DNA from 2 places in the Spirillospora sp. NPDC048911 genome. Region 1 is predicted to be linked to the other one. Evidence: riboswitches for the same ligand, from Rfam matches in the RefSeq annotation. Region 1 holds a riboswitch; the other holds the start of a gene.

The links. A riboswitch is a leader RNA that binds a small molecule or an ion and turns the genes downstream of it on or off. The one in region 1 is predicted to bind cobalamin.
Region 2: linked by a shared signal. The riboswitch ahead of cobN (cobaltochelatase subunit CobN) and the one ahead of ACGFNU_RS05135 (ribonucleoside-diphosphate reductase subunit alpha) in region 1 are both predicted to bind cobalamin.

What each region holds. Positions count from the first base shown of each region.
Region 1 is NZ_JBICUD010000001.1:1,106,378-1,111,932, forward strand. It holds gene ACGFNU_RS05125 (YcnI family protein) at 1-671, opposite strand, end outside; gene ACGFNU_RS05130 (hypothetical protein) at 744-1,361, opposite strand; cobalamin riboswitch at 1,591-1,782, shown strand; gene ACGFNU_RS05135 (ribonucleoside-diphosphate reductase subunit alpha) at 1,987-4,287, shown strand; gene ACGFNU_RS05140 (ribonucleotide-diphosphate reductase subunit beta) at 4,308-5,303, shown strand; gene ACGFNU_RS05145 (hypothetical protein) at 5,429-5,555, shown strand, end outside.
Region 2 is NZ_JBICUD010000007.1:316,632-322,186, reverse strand. It holds gene lanL (class IV lanthionine synthetase LanL) at 1-2,118, shown strand, start outside; gene ACGFNU_RS31025 (hypothetical protein) at 2,154-2,516, shown strand; cobalamin riboswitch at 2,528-2,685, shown strand; gene cobN (cobaltochelatase subunit CobN) at 2,742-5,555, shown strand, end outside.

The DNA.
Region 1 (5,555 bases):
ACGAGGCCGGTCGCCAGGCCCAGGCCGCCGAGCAGCCGGGCCGTGCCGTCGTCGGCCTTGTCGGACGTGGTGCCCGCCGCGACCGTCTTGACCGTCGGTGCGCCGGAGGCCCCTGCCCCGGTGCCCGTGGCGGCCTTGGGCACCAGCTTGAGGACGGGGGCCGGATGCTCGGGCTCCTCCTGGCCTTCCTTGGTCTCCTGGTCCCACTTCACGACCTCGCCGCCGGAGTACGTCTGCTCGGCCTTGAAGACCAGCCGGTCGGTGTCGGTGGGCAGCTGCCCCATCGACACGTCGAACTCCTGGAACTGGCCGGGCTCGATCTTGCCGCCGCTCCAGGTGATGCGGGAGACGGCCTCGGTGAGCTCGCCGCCATGGGCCTTGATCGGCGTCTTGAGCTTGGACTTCTCGACCTTGACCTGCCAGCCCGGCACCGGCCGCACCGACACGGACGCGAACGGGTGGTCCATCGGAAGATCGACCACGACCTTGGTGGTGCCCGCGTTGTCCCGCTCGTTCGGCACCCGGAAGGCGACCTTGGCGTACCCGCCCTGCTCTGCCTCGCGGGGGTTGACCGTGACATGGGCGGACGCGGCGGTGGCGAGGCCGAGGACCGAGACGAGGGTGAGGCCGGTGACGGCGGCCGCCTTGCGGACGTGCGGTGACATGGACATGCGGAGACTCCGTTCGAGAACGTACGAGGAAAAGGCCGGAGCGCCGTGGCGGCGTCCGGTGACGTACTGCGCTCAGCTGTGCGCGAGCGCCCTCGAACGGTGCGGTGGCCCGCGACGGACGACCTCGTGCCGCAACACCCGGCCCGTGGGGCCGACGGAGGCCGTCGCCTGCCGCATAGGGATACGGACGGAAAGCGCCAGGGGTTCGACGGCGGCCAGAAGAACGGCGAGCAGATCACGAACGGGCCGTCCGGCCTGTGCCGCGAGCCGCCGGGTCAGCGCCCACGCGGTCCGTTCGCCGCGCCGCAGCCACCAGGCCGAGATCACGGCGGCGACCACGTGCGCCAGCGTCATGCCCAGCCCGGAGCCATGCGCCGGGACGGGATCGGCGGGGGCGGCCATGCCCGTCTGCACGTGGTGCTCGACCGGCGCGGACGCGTTCGCGAACAGGCTGTGCAGCACGAACTGCCCGCCCAGGAGGCCGCCCGTGATGGTGGCCAGCGAACGTTCGTGGCCGGCGAGCGTGCCCGCCACCACCAGTACTCCCGCGAACCCCACCATGACCGCCCAGGCCGGAACCCGCACCGGGGACACCAGGGCGTGCCCGATCGTCGCCAGAGTCACGCAGACGGTGGCGAACACCACCGCCCTGCCGAGGCGGAAGAAGGGACGGGGAGAATCTGGGGACATGGCGGGCCCATCGTGCCATCTCTTCCTCGCGAGCTCCATGCCCCCTCGGGGTTCCGGTCCGCACCAGCCCTGTGACACGCCCAACATGTAGGGCTGTGCGCGGTGACCATGGACAAGATGTAGGGTCTTGCCCGTGCTGGTTCGCCCCCGCCGGCGGGGGTGGACTGCGGCGAGATCACGCCGAGTCCCCGTGATCTCGCGGCAGCCCACCCTGCCGGCGGGGGCGTCGTAAGAGGGAACCCGGTGCGGCCCTGCCGATCAGTCATGCCGATCTGATCGGCTCCGCCAATTCCGGGACTGCCCCGCAGCGGTGAGCGGGAACGACCGCCGTCATCGAGCACTGGCCCGTCGAGACGGGCTGGGAAGCGACGGCCATTAGGCCGCATCCATCAGGGTGCGTCGCCCGCGAGTCCGAAGACCTGCCAGTGCCGTTGGAGGCAGGCGACCGGAGCGACGCGCCAGCGCGTGAGGATCACCTGCCGCCCCTTCGGGGGTCTGGGGTTCGCCCCGGTCCCGCACAGTCCACAGGCCTCGTGGGAGGGCCGCTGGGCAGGTCTGCGGCGGTCAGCCGTGCTCTTGTTCGCGTGCGCCCTCGACGAGGCGAGCTCGCGAGGGAAGAGAGCACGTGACACAGGAACTGATCGCGCCACGACCGATCGCACGGCCGGCTGCCGATCCCGGCATCGACGCCGAGGTGACGCGCGCGTGCGCGGGCCTGCCCGACACCGATCCGCAGCGCGTTCTGATCGCCATCCGGGCCGGCGCCGGTCTCGGCACGGCGGGGTTGCGCGAGCTGGCGATCGGAGAGGCGGCCGCGCTGGTGGCCGTCGAGCCCGCGTACTCCAAGGTGGCGGCCCGGCTGCTGAGCACGCTGATCGCCGACGAGGCCGCCGGCGAGGGCGTGCGCTCCTTCGCCGAATCCGTGGCCGCCTCCCGTTCCGAAGGTCTCCTGAACAAGGCGACCGCCGAGTTCGTCGCCGCGCACGCCGAGGCGCTGAACGCCCTGATCGACGAGACCGCTGACGACCGCTTCGAATACTTCGGATTGCGCACGCTCTACGACCGGTATCTCTTGCGGCACCCGCGTTCGCGGCGCGTGCTGGAGCGCCCGCAACACTTCCTGCTGCGGGTGGCCTGCGGATTGTCCGACACGGTGGCGGAGGCAGCGGAGCTCTACGGGCTGCTCAGCACCTTGTCGTACCTGCCGAGTTCGCCGACGCTCTTCAACTCGGGCGCGCGACGTTCCCAGCTGTCGTCCTGCTTCCTCCTCGACTCGCCCCGCGACGAGCTGGAGTCGATCTACGAGCGGTACGCGCAGGTGGCGCGGCTGAGCAAGTACGCGGGCGGCATCGGCGTCTCGTGGACGAAGGTGCGGTCGCGCGGCTCGCTGATCCGCGGCACCAACGGCCACTCGAACGGCATCGTGCCATGGCTGCGCACGCTCGACTCGTCGGTCGCCGCGGTCAACCAGGGCGGGCGGCGCAAGGGCGCGGCGTGCGTCTACCTGGAGCCGTGGCACGCCGACGTCGAGGAGTTCCTGGAGCTTCGCGACAACACCGGCGAGGAGGCCCGCCGCACCCACAACCTCAACCTCGCCAACTGGGTGCCCGACGAGTTCATGCGCCGGGTCGAGGCGGACGCGGACTGGTCGCTGTTCGACCCCAAGGAGGTGCCCGAGCTCGCCGACCTGTGGGGCGCGGAGTTCGACACCGCCTACCGGGCCGCCGAGGCCGCGGGGCGGTTCGTCCGGCAGGTCCCGGCGCGTCGCCTGTACGGCCGCATGATGCGGACGCTCGCCGAGACCGGGAACGGCTGGATGACGTTCAAGGACGCCGCCAACCGTGCCTGCAACCAGACCGCCGAGCCCGGCAACGTGGTCCACCTGTCCAACCTCTGCACCGAGATCCTCGAAGTCACCAGCGACGGCGAGACCGCGGTCTGCAACCTCGGCTCGATCAACCTTGCCGCACACGCCGATCCCAGTGGCGTGGACTGGGAGCGGCTCCGCGCGACCGTCCGCACCGCCGTGCGCTTCCTCGACCGGACGATCGACCGCGGCTTCTACCCGACGGACGAGGCGGCGGCGGCCAACCGCAAGTGGCGTCCGGTCGGGCTCGGCGTGATGGGCCTCGCCGACGTCTTCTTCAAGCTGCGGCTGCCGTTCGACTCGGCCGAGGCGCGCGAGTTGTCCACCGCGATCGCCGAGGAGATCGCCCTCGCCGCGTACGGCGCGTCCGCCGACCTGGCCGCCGAACACGGGCCGCTCCCCGCGTACGACCACACCCGCACGGCCCGTGGAGAGCTGCACATCGACCACTTCGCCGACGCCGCACCACGCCGTTCCGCCGAATGGGAGAAGCTGCGGGCCCGGATCGCCGAGCACGGCCTCCGCAACTCGCTCCTGATCGCGATCGCCCCGACCGCCACGATCGCGTCCATCGCGGGCTGCTACGAGTGCGTCGAACCGCAGGTCTCCAACCTCTTCAAGCGCGAGACGCTGTCCGGCGAGTTCCTGCAGATCAACAACTACCTGGTCGCGGACCTCAAGTCCCTGGGCCTCTGGACGCCCGCCGTGCGCGACGTCCTCAAGCAGGCGAACGGGTCCGTCCAGGGGCTCGTCGACCTGCCCGAGGAGATGCGGACGCTCTACCGCACCGCATGGGAACTGCCGCAGAAGTCGCTGATCGACCTGGCCGCGGCCCGTACTCCCTACATCGACCAGAGCCAGTCGCTGAACCTTTTCATGGAGACGCCGACCATCGGGAAGCTCTCCTCGATGTACGCCTACGCGTGGCGTGCGGGCCTGAAGACGACCTACTACCTGCGTTCCCGCCCGGCCACCCGCATCGCGCAGACGACCATCACGCCATCGGCGGCGGTGGCCTGCTCCCTGGAAAACCCCGAAACCTGCGAGGCGTGCCAGTGAGCGCGCCAAAAGGACACAGCATGCTGCTCGATCCCGGCATGGACCTGACCCTGCGGCCCATGCGCTACCCCGACTTTTACGAGCGTTACCGCGCCGCGATCCGCAACACCTGGACGGTAGAAGAGGTCGACCTCGCCACCGACCTCGCCGACCTGGCCCGCCTGACCCCGACCGAGCTGCATCTCGTCAACCGGCTCGTCGCGTTCTTCGCGACCGGCGACTCGATCGTGGCCAACAACCTCGTCCTCAACCTCTACAAGCACGTCAACGCGCCCGAGGCACGTCTCTACCTGTCGCGGCAGCTCTTCGAGGAGGCCGTGCACGTCCAGTTCTATCTGACGCTGCTCGACACGTACCTGCCCGATCACGACGAGCGCGCCAAGGCGTTCGCCGCCATCGAGCACATCCCGTCGATCAGGGCCAAGGCTGAGTTCTGCTTCCGCTGGATCGGCTCGATCGACAAGCTGGACGAGCTGCGCACGGCCGACGACCGGCGCGCGTTCCTGCTCAACCTGATCTGCTTCGCGGCGTGCATCGAGGGGCTGTTCTTCTACGGCGCGTTCGCCTACGTCTACTGGCTGCGCTCCCGCGGCCTGCTCAACGGCCTCGCCTCGGGGACCAACTGGGTCTTCCGCGACGAATCAATGCACATGGAGTTCGCGTTCTCGGTCGTCGACACCGTACGGGCAGAGGAGCCCGAGCTCTTCGATACACGCCTGAACGAGCAGGTCACGCGAATGCTGGAGGAGGCCGTCGAGGCCGAGATGGCGTTCGCGCACGACCTCTGCGGCGAGGGTTTGCCCGGCATGGGCGCCGACGACATGCGCGCCTACCTGGAGTACGTGGCGGACCAGCGCTTGGCCCGGCTGGGCATCCCGGCACGCTACGGAACGGCCAACCCGTTCGCGTTCATGGAGCTCCAGGACGTGCAGGAACTGTCGAACTTCTTCGAGCGCCGGGTCTCCGCGTACCAGATCGGCGTGGAGGGAAGTGTGGCGTTCGACGAGGCCTTCTGAGGGTAGGCGACCCTGAGACGGCCACGTCACAGGGTCGCCTCGCAACTTCTGGGGCCTGGCCGTTCGTTGAACGGTACACGGGCGGCCGGACCCCGCCGGGCCGCCTGTACGGCTAGGAGGACCACATGGCTGGAATCATGACGAAGATCAAGGCCTGGACCCGAAGTCCGCAGGGCCAGAAGGCCCGCGCCAGGGCCGAGCGGATGGCCCGGGATCCCCGTACCCAGGCCAAGGCCCGCGGCCTGCTGGCCA
Region 2 (5,555 bases), on a different contig from region 1:
GGCAACGAGTACAGCTGCCCGCCCTGGGCCACCGACCCGTTCCGCCCCGACCCGCCGGCGACGAACGAGCCCGCATCCGGCCGCACGGCGAGCGGCACGGCGGCGGTGACGGACCGGGCGCGGCTGATCGGCGGGCGCTATCGCGTCACGACGGGCGTCATGCGCGGGCCGCGCGGGAACGTCTACCGGGCCGCCGCGCCGGACGGGCGCCCGGTCGTGGTCAAGGAGGCCCGCGCCTACGTGGGCGAGGGGCCCGACGGCACCGACCTGCGGATGTATCTGCGCAACGAGCTGCGGATCCTGCGGGCGCTGGCCGGGGTGGCCGGCGTGCCGGAGGCGATCGACCACTTCCGGCACGGCGAGGACGAGTTCCTGGTCATGACCGACGCGGGCACGACCGACCTCAACCGCCATGTGGGCGAGCACGGCACGTTCTCCCAGGCGCCCGGCACGCCACCGCACCGTGATCTGGGCGCGCTGGCGACCCGGTTGCTGACCGTGCTGGACGACGTGCACGCGCGCGGCGTGGTCGTCCGGGACCTGTCGCCCAAGAACGTCGTGTTCGGCGAGGAGGGCGGGACGTTCGACGAGGACGGCCGCTGCACGCTGATCGACTTCGGCACCGGCCGGTACGAGGGACTCCAGCTGTACGGGTGGAGCCGCGGCTACTCCGTTCCGGACCAGCGGACGGATCGTCCGTCGACGCCTGCCGACGACCACTTCTCGCTGGGAGCCACCCTCTTCTTCGCGGCCACGGGCATGAACCCGGTCATCATCGACCCCGATCCGGAGCGCGGCGTCGAGCGGACCCTGCACTGCCTGGACCGGATGTTCCCCGGCGTCGAGACCGGCACGATCGGCCTCCTGCCCCGGCTGCTCAGCCTGGATCCGGCGGAACGCACGCAGGCCGCCGCCGACATCCGCGCCGGTCACCACGTTCGATCAGAGCCACCGGCATCGACGCCGCGGCCGAGCCCGCCGAGGCTGACCGGGAGCCTGCTGGCGGCCGTCCTCAAGCACACCACCCGCGAGTGCGTGCTCTTCGCGGAAAAGACGATGGACACCCCGGCCGAGCGCCGGTCGAGCCCGCCCGTCACCAACGTGTACGCGGGCACGGCGGGGGTCGGCATGGAGCTGCTCCAGCACGCGGAAGGCCAGGCGATCGGCGCCGACCTCGCCCGCTGGACGGTGGAGAACACGCCGCCCGCCGCCCTTCCCGCGGCCCTCTACTTCGGCCGCACCGGCACGGCGATCTTCCTGGCCGCGAGCCAGGTGGCCGCCGTGGCGCCCGTCCGGCTGACCGGGAACGAACGCGCCGATCAGGCGCACGGGCTCGCGGGCATCGGCACCGGCCACCTGGTCCTCGCTGCCCAGGTCCCCGACGATCCCGCCCATCTGGACCTGGCCGCCGAGTGCGCCCGGCGGCTGATCGCCGGGGAGGTGGCCGAGCCCGACGAATCGGTGGCGATCGAGCAGCCCGGATCCGGCGTCGCCGTGGACACCGCGTTCGCCCACGGCGCGGCGGGCGTTGCCGACTTCCTGCTCGCCTACCACGAGGCCACCGGCGACGTCGCGGCCGGAACGGCGGCCGAGGAACGTTTCGCCGCGCTCGCCAAGGCGGCCGCTTCGCTGATCGGCGACCTGGACGGCCCGGAGGCCCGCCCGATGGGCGCGTCCTGGTGCCAGGGAATGTCGGGGATCGTCAGCGCCCTGCTCCACGCGGCCCGCGCGTACGACGACGAGACGTACCTGTCGCTCGCCGAACGCGGCGCCCGCGCCTGCCTCACGGTCGCGCCCGGAGCCTGGGTGACCTCGCAGTGCTGCGGGCTGGCAGGGATGGGCGAGGCGCTCATCGACACCGCCATGACGACCGGGAACGACGCGTACTGGCAGAGTGCGGAAGAGATCGCCGAGTTGATGCTCGTCCGCAGTGGAGGACCGGCCGGAAAGCCGATCTTCCCCGGGAACGATCTCGACACCCAGGGCTTCACCTGGGGCACGGGCACCGCAGGGGTCCTGTCGTTCCTGCGCCGGCTCGACCGCCGCGGCGGCACCCGCCTCTGGACCGCCACACGCCCGTTCACCCGCACGGGGGAACGCACCGGCCCGCGCGGGTGATCATCTCACCGCGCGGGCCGACGATCGTGGTGGGCATGACCGAAACACCTGCTCCGGGCCGGCTCCGTTCCGCCTGGGCCGCCGCCCACGTCCGCGCCGACGGCGTACCGAACTGGGCCTGGACCGCCGCGCTGGCCGTGCCCCTCACCGTCCTCCCGTCCAGCGTCTGGCGGATCGCCATCGGCACCTTCCACCTGCCGATCGGCGAGGGCGACCAGGGCGACGGAGACCTTCCGTCGTGGCTGCCCGGCGAGGTGTACGTGGTGCTGCTCTCGCTCGTCTCGGAACTCCTGGCGTTCACCGCGGTCGGGCTGGTCGCCACGTGGGGCGAGACGTTCCCCCGCTGGATCCCGGGCCTGCGCGGCCGCCGCGTACCGACCCTCGCCGACGTAGACTGAGCGCGCGACGGTGAGGGAGGAACCCGGTGCGGCCGTGCCGACTTTGTTCGGCTCCGCCAAATCCGGGGCTGTCCCGCAACTGTGACCGGGGAGCCCGCCCCCACGCACGGCCACGGCGGTGACGCTGGAAGGCCGGGGGCGCGGTGGTGATCCGGGAGCCAGGAGACTCCCGGCCGGCGCGTACCTTCCCCTAGCCGGGGCGCGGACCCCGGAGGAGGCTTGCCGATGCGTGCCCTGCTGCTGTCCACCGCCGACACCGAGCTCCTCGCCGCGGCCGACGCGGGGTTCGCGACCGCCAATCCGGTGCGGGTCGACGAGCCCGATCTGGAGGGCGTCGATCTGGTGGTCGTCCGGTTGCTGGGCGGGCGCAAGACCTGGCCGGAGGGCGTGGAACGGCTGCGTGGCAGTGGGCTGCCGGTCGTCTTCCTCGGGGGCGAGGCCGACCCGGACGCTGAGTTGATGGCGTTGTCGACCGTTCCGGCGGGGGTGGCGGCGGAGGCCCTGGATTACCTGCGGGAGGGCGGGGTCGCCAACCTGCGGGAGCTGGCACGTTTCCTGTCCGACACGGTGCTTTTGACGGGTGAGGGGTTCGCGCCGCCGGTCTCCATGCCGTCGTACGGGGTTCACGGGCGTTACGGGGTGGAGTCTGGGCGGCCCACCGTCGGCGTTGTCTTCTACCGGGCCCATGAGCTGTCGGGCAATACGGCGTTCATCGACTCGTTGTGCGAGCAGATCGAGGCGCACGGGGCGAACGCGCTGCCCGTCTTCTGCGGATCGTTGCGGGGTGTGGACGAAGGCCTGCTGGAACTGCTGGGCGGGGCGGACGCGCTGATCACCACCGTGCTGGCGGCGGGCGGGTCGGCGGAGGACGGGTGGGACGCGGGAGCGCTCGCCGGCCTGGACGTCCCGGTGATCCAGGGGCTGTGCCTGACCTCTTCGCGGGCGGCCTGGGAGGAGTCGGACGCGGCGCTGTCGCCGATGGACGCGGCCATGCAGGTCGCGATCCCCGAGTTCGACGGGCGGCTGATCTCGGTGCCGTTCTCGTTCAAGGAGGAGGGGCGCGACGGGATCCCCGTGTACGTGGCGGATCCCGAACGGGCGGCGCGGGTGGCGGGGATCGCCGTCCGGCACGCGCGGCTGCGGCATGTCCCGAACGCGGAGAAGAAGGTCGCGCTGGTGCTGTCGTCCTACCCGACCAAGCACTCCCGCGTCGGCAACGCGGTCGGGCTCGACACGCCCACCTCCGCCGTACGGATGTTGCGGCAGATGGCGGAGGCGGGATACCGGCTGGGCGACGACGCCTCTCTGTGGGCCGACGCCGACAACGGGGACGCGCTGATCCATGCGCTGATCGCGGCCGGTGGGCACGATGTGGAGTGGCTCACCGAGGACCAGTTGCGGCAGGCCCCGGCGCGCACCTCGCTGGCGGCGTACGAGGCGTGGTTCGCGGAGGTGCCGGAGTCCTTGCGGGAGGGGGTGCGGCGGCACTGGGGCGACCCGCCCGGCGAGCTCTACGTGGACGGCGACGACATCGTCCTAGCCTCTCTCAGGTTCGGGAACGTCGTCTTGATGATCCAGCCGCCGCGGGGCTTCGGCGAGAATCCGATCGCGATCTACCACGATCCCGATCTGCCGCCGTCGCACCACTATCTGGCGGCCTACCGGTGGCTGGACCGGGAGTTCGGCGCGGACGCCGTCGTGCACCTGGGCAAGCACGGCACGCTGGAGTGGCTGCCGGGCAAGGGGCTCGGGCTGTCGGGCGGATGCGCGCCCGACGGTGTGCTGGGCGATCTGCCGCTGGTCTACCCGTTCATCGTGAACGACCCGGGTGAGGGGACGCAGGCCAAGCGGCGCGGGCACGCCACGGTCGTCGATCACCTGGTGCCGCCGATGGCGCGTGCCGACACCTATGGTGATCTGGCCAAGCTGGAGCAGCTCCTCGACGAGTACGCGACAGTCAAGGACCTCGACCCCGCCAAGCTGCCGACGGTGCGGGCGCAGATCTGGACGCTGATCCAGGCCGCCCAGCTGCATCACGACCTCCATCAGGAGGACATGCCGGGCGAAGACGAGTTCGACGACTTCGTCATGCACCTCGACGGCTACCTGTGCGAGATCAAGGACGTGCAGATCCGCGACGGCCTGCACATTCTCGGCCAGGCGCCGGCGGGCGAGGCGCGGGTCAACCTGGTCCTGGCCGTGCTGCGCGCCTCGCAGGTGTGGGGTGGTGTCGCGGGGGCGCTGCCGGGTTTGCGTGCCGTCCTCGCTGGGATGCACGGCCTGGACGAGAAGGTCCTCCTCGCGAACCCTGGGGCGGAGGTAGATCCTGGCGGGCTGACGGAGCTCGCCGACGGTCCCGCTCGTACGGCCTCGGATGCCGTCGACCTGTTGGAGGCGGTGGCGCGCCGGCTCGTCGAGGGGATGGAGCGGTGCGGCTGGGACCTGGCGGAGGCCAAGGCGGTCTGTGCGGAGGTGCTCGGCCGCGAGGTGCCTGACGTCCTGAGGTTGCTGGAGTTCGGCGCGGTGGAGGTCGTGCCGCGGCTGAACGCGACGGACGACGAGATCGGGGCCGTGCTGCATGCCCTGGACGGCGGGTACGTGCCGGCCGGGCCGTCGGGCTCGCCGACGCGCGGCCTGGTGAACGTGCTGCCGACTGGACGCAACTTCTACTCGGTCGACCCCAAGGCGATCCCGTCGCGCAACTCCTGGGACGTGGGCGTCGCGCTCGCCGACTCGCTCATCGAACGGCACCTGGCCGACATGGGCGACTACCCGTCGAGCGTCGGGCTGACGGTCTGGGGCACGTCGGCGATGCGCACGCAGGGCGACGACATCGCGGAGGTGCTGGCGCTCATCGGCTGCCGGCCGGTGTGGGACGACGCGTCGCGGCGGGTGACGGGCTTCGAGATCCTGCCGCCGGACGAGCTGGGGCGGCCGCGCATCGACGTGACATTGCGGATCTCCGGGTTCTTCCGCGACGCGTTCCCGCACGTCATCGGGCTCATCGACGACGCGATCCGGGCCGTCGCCGAGCTGGAC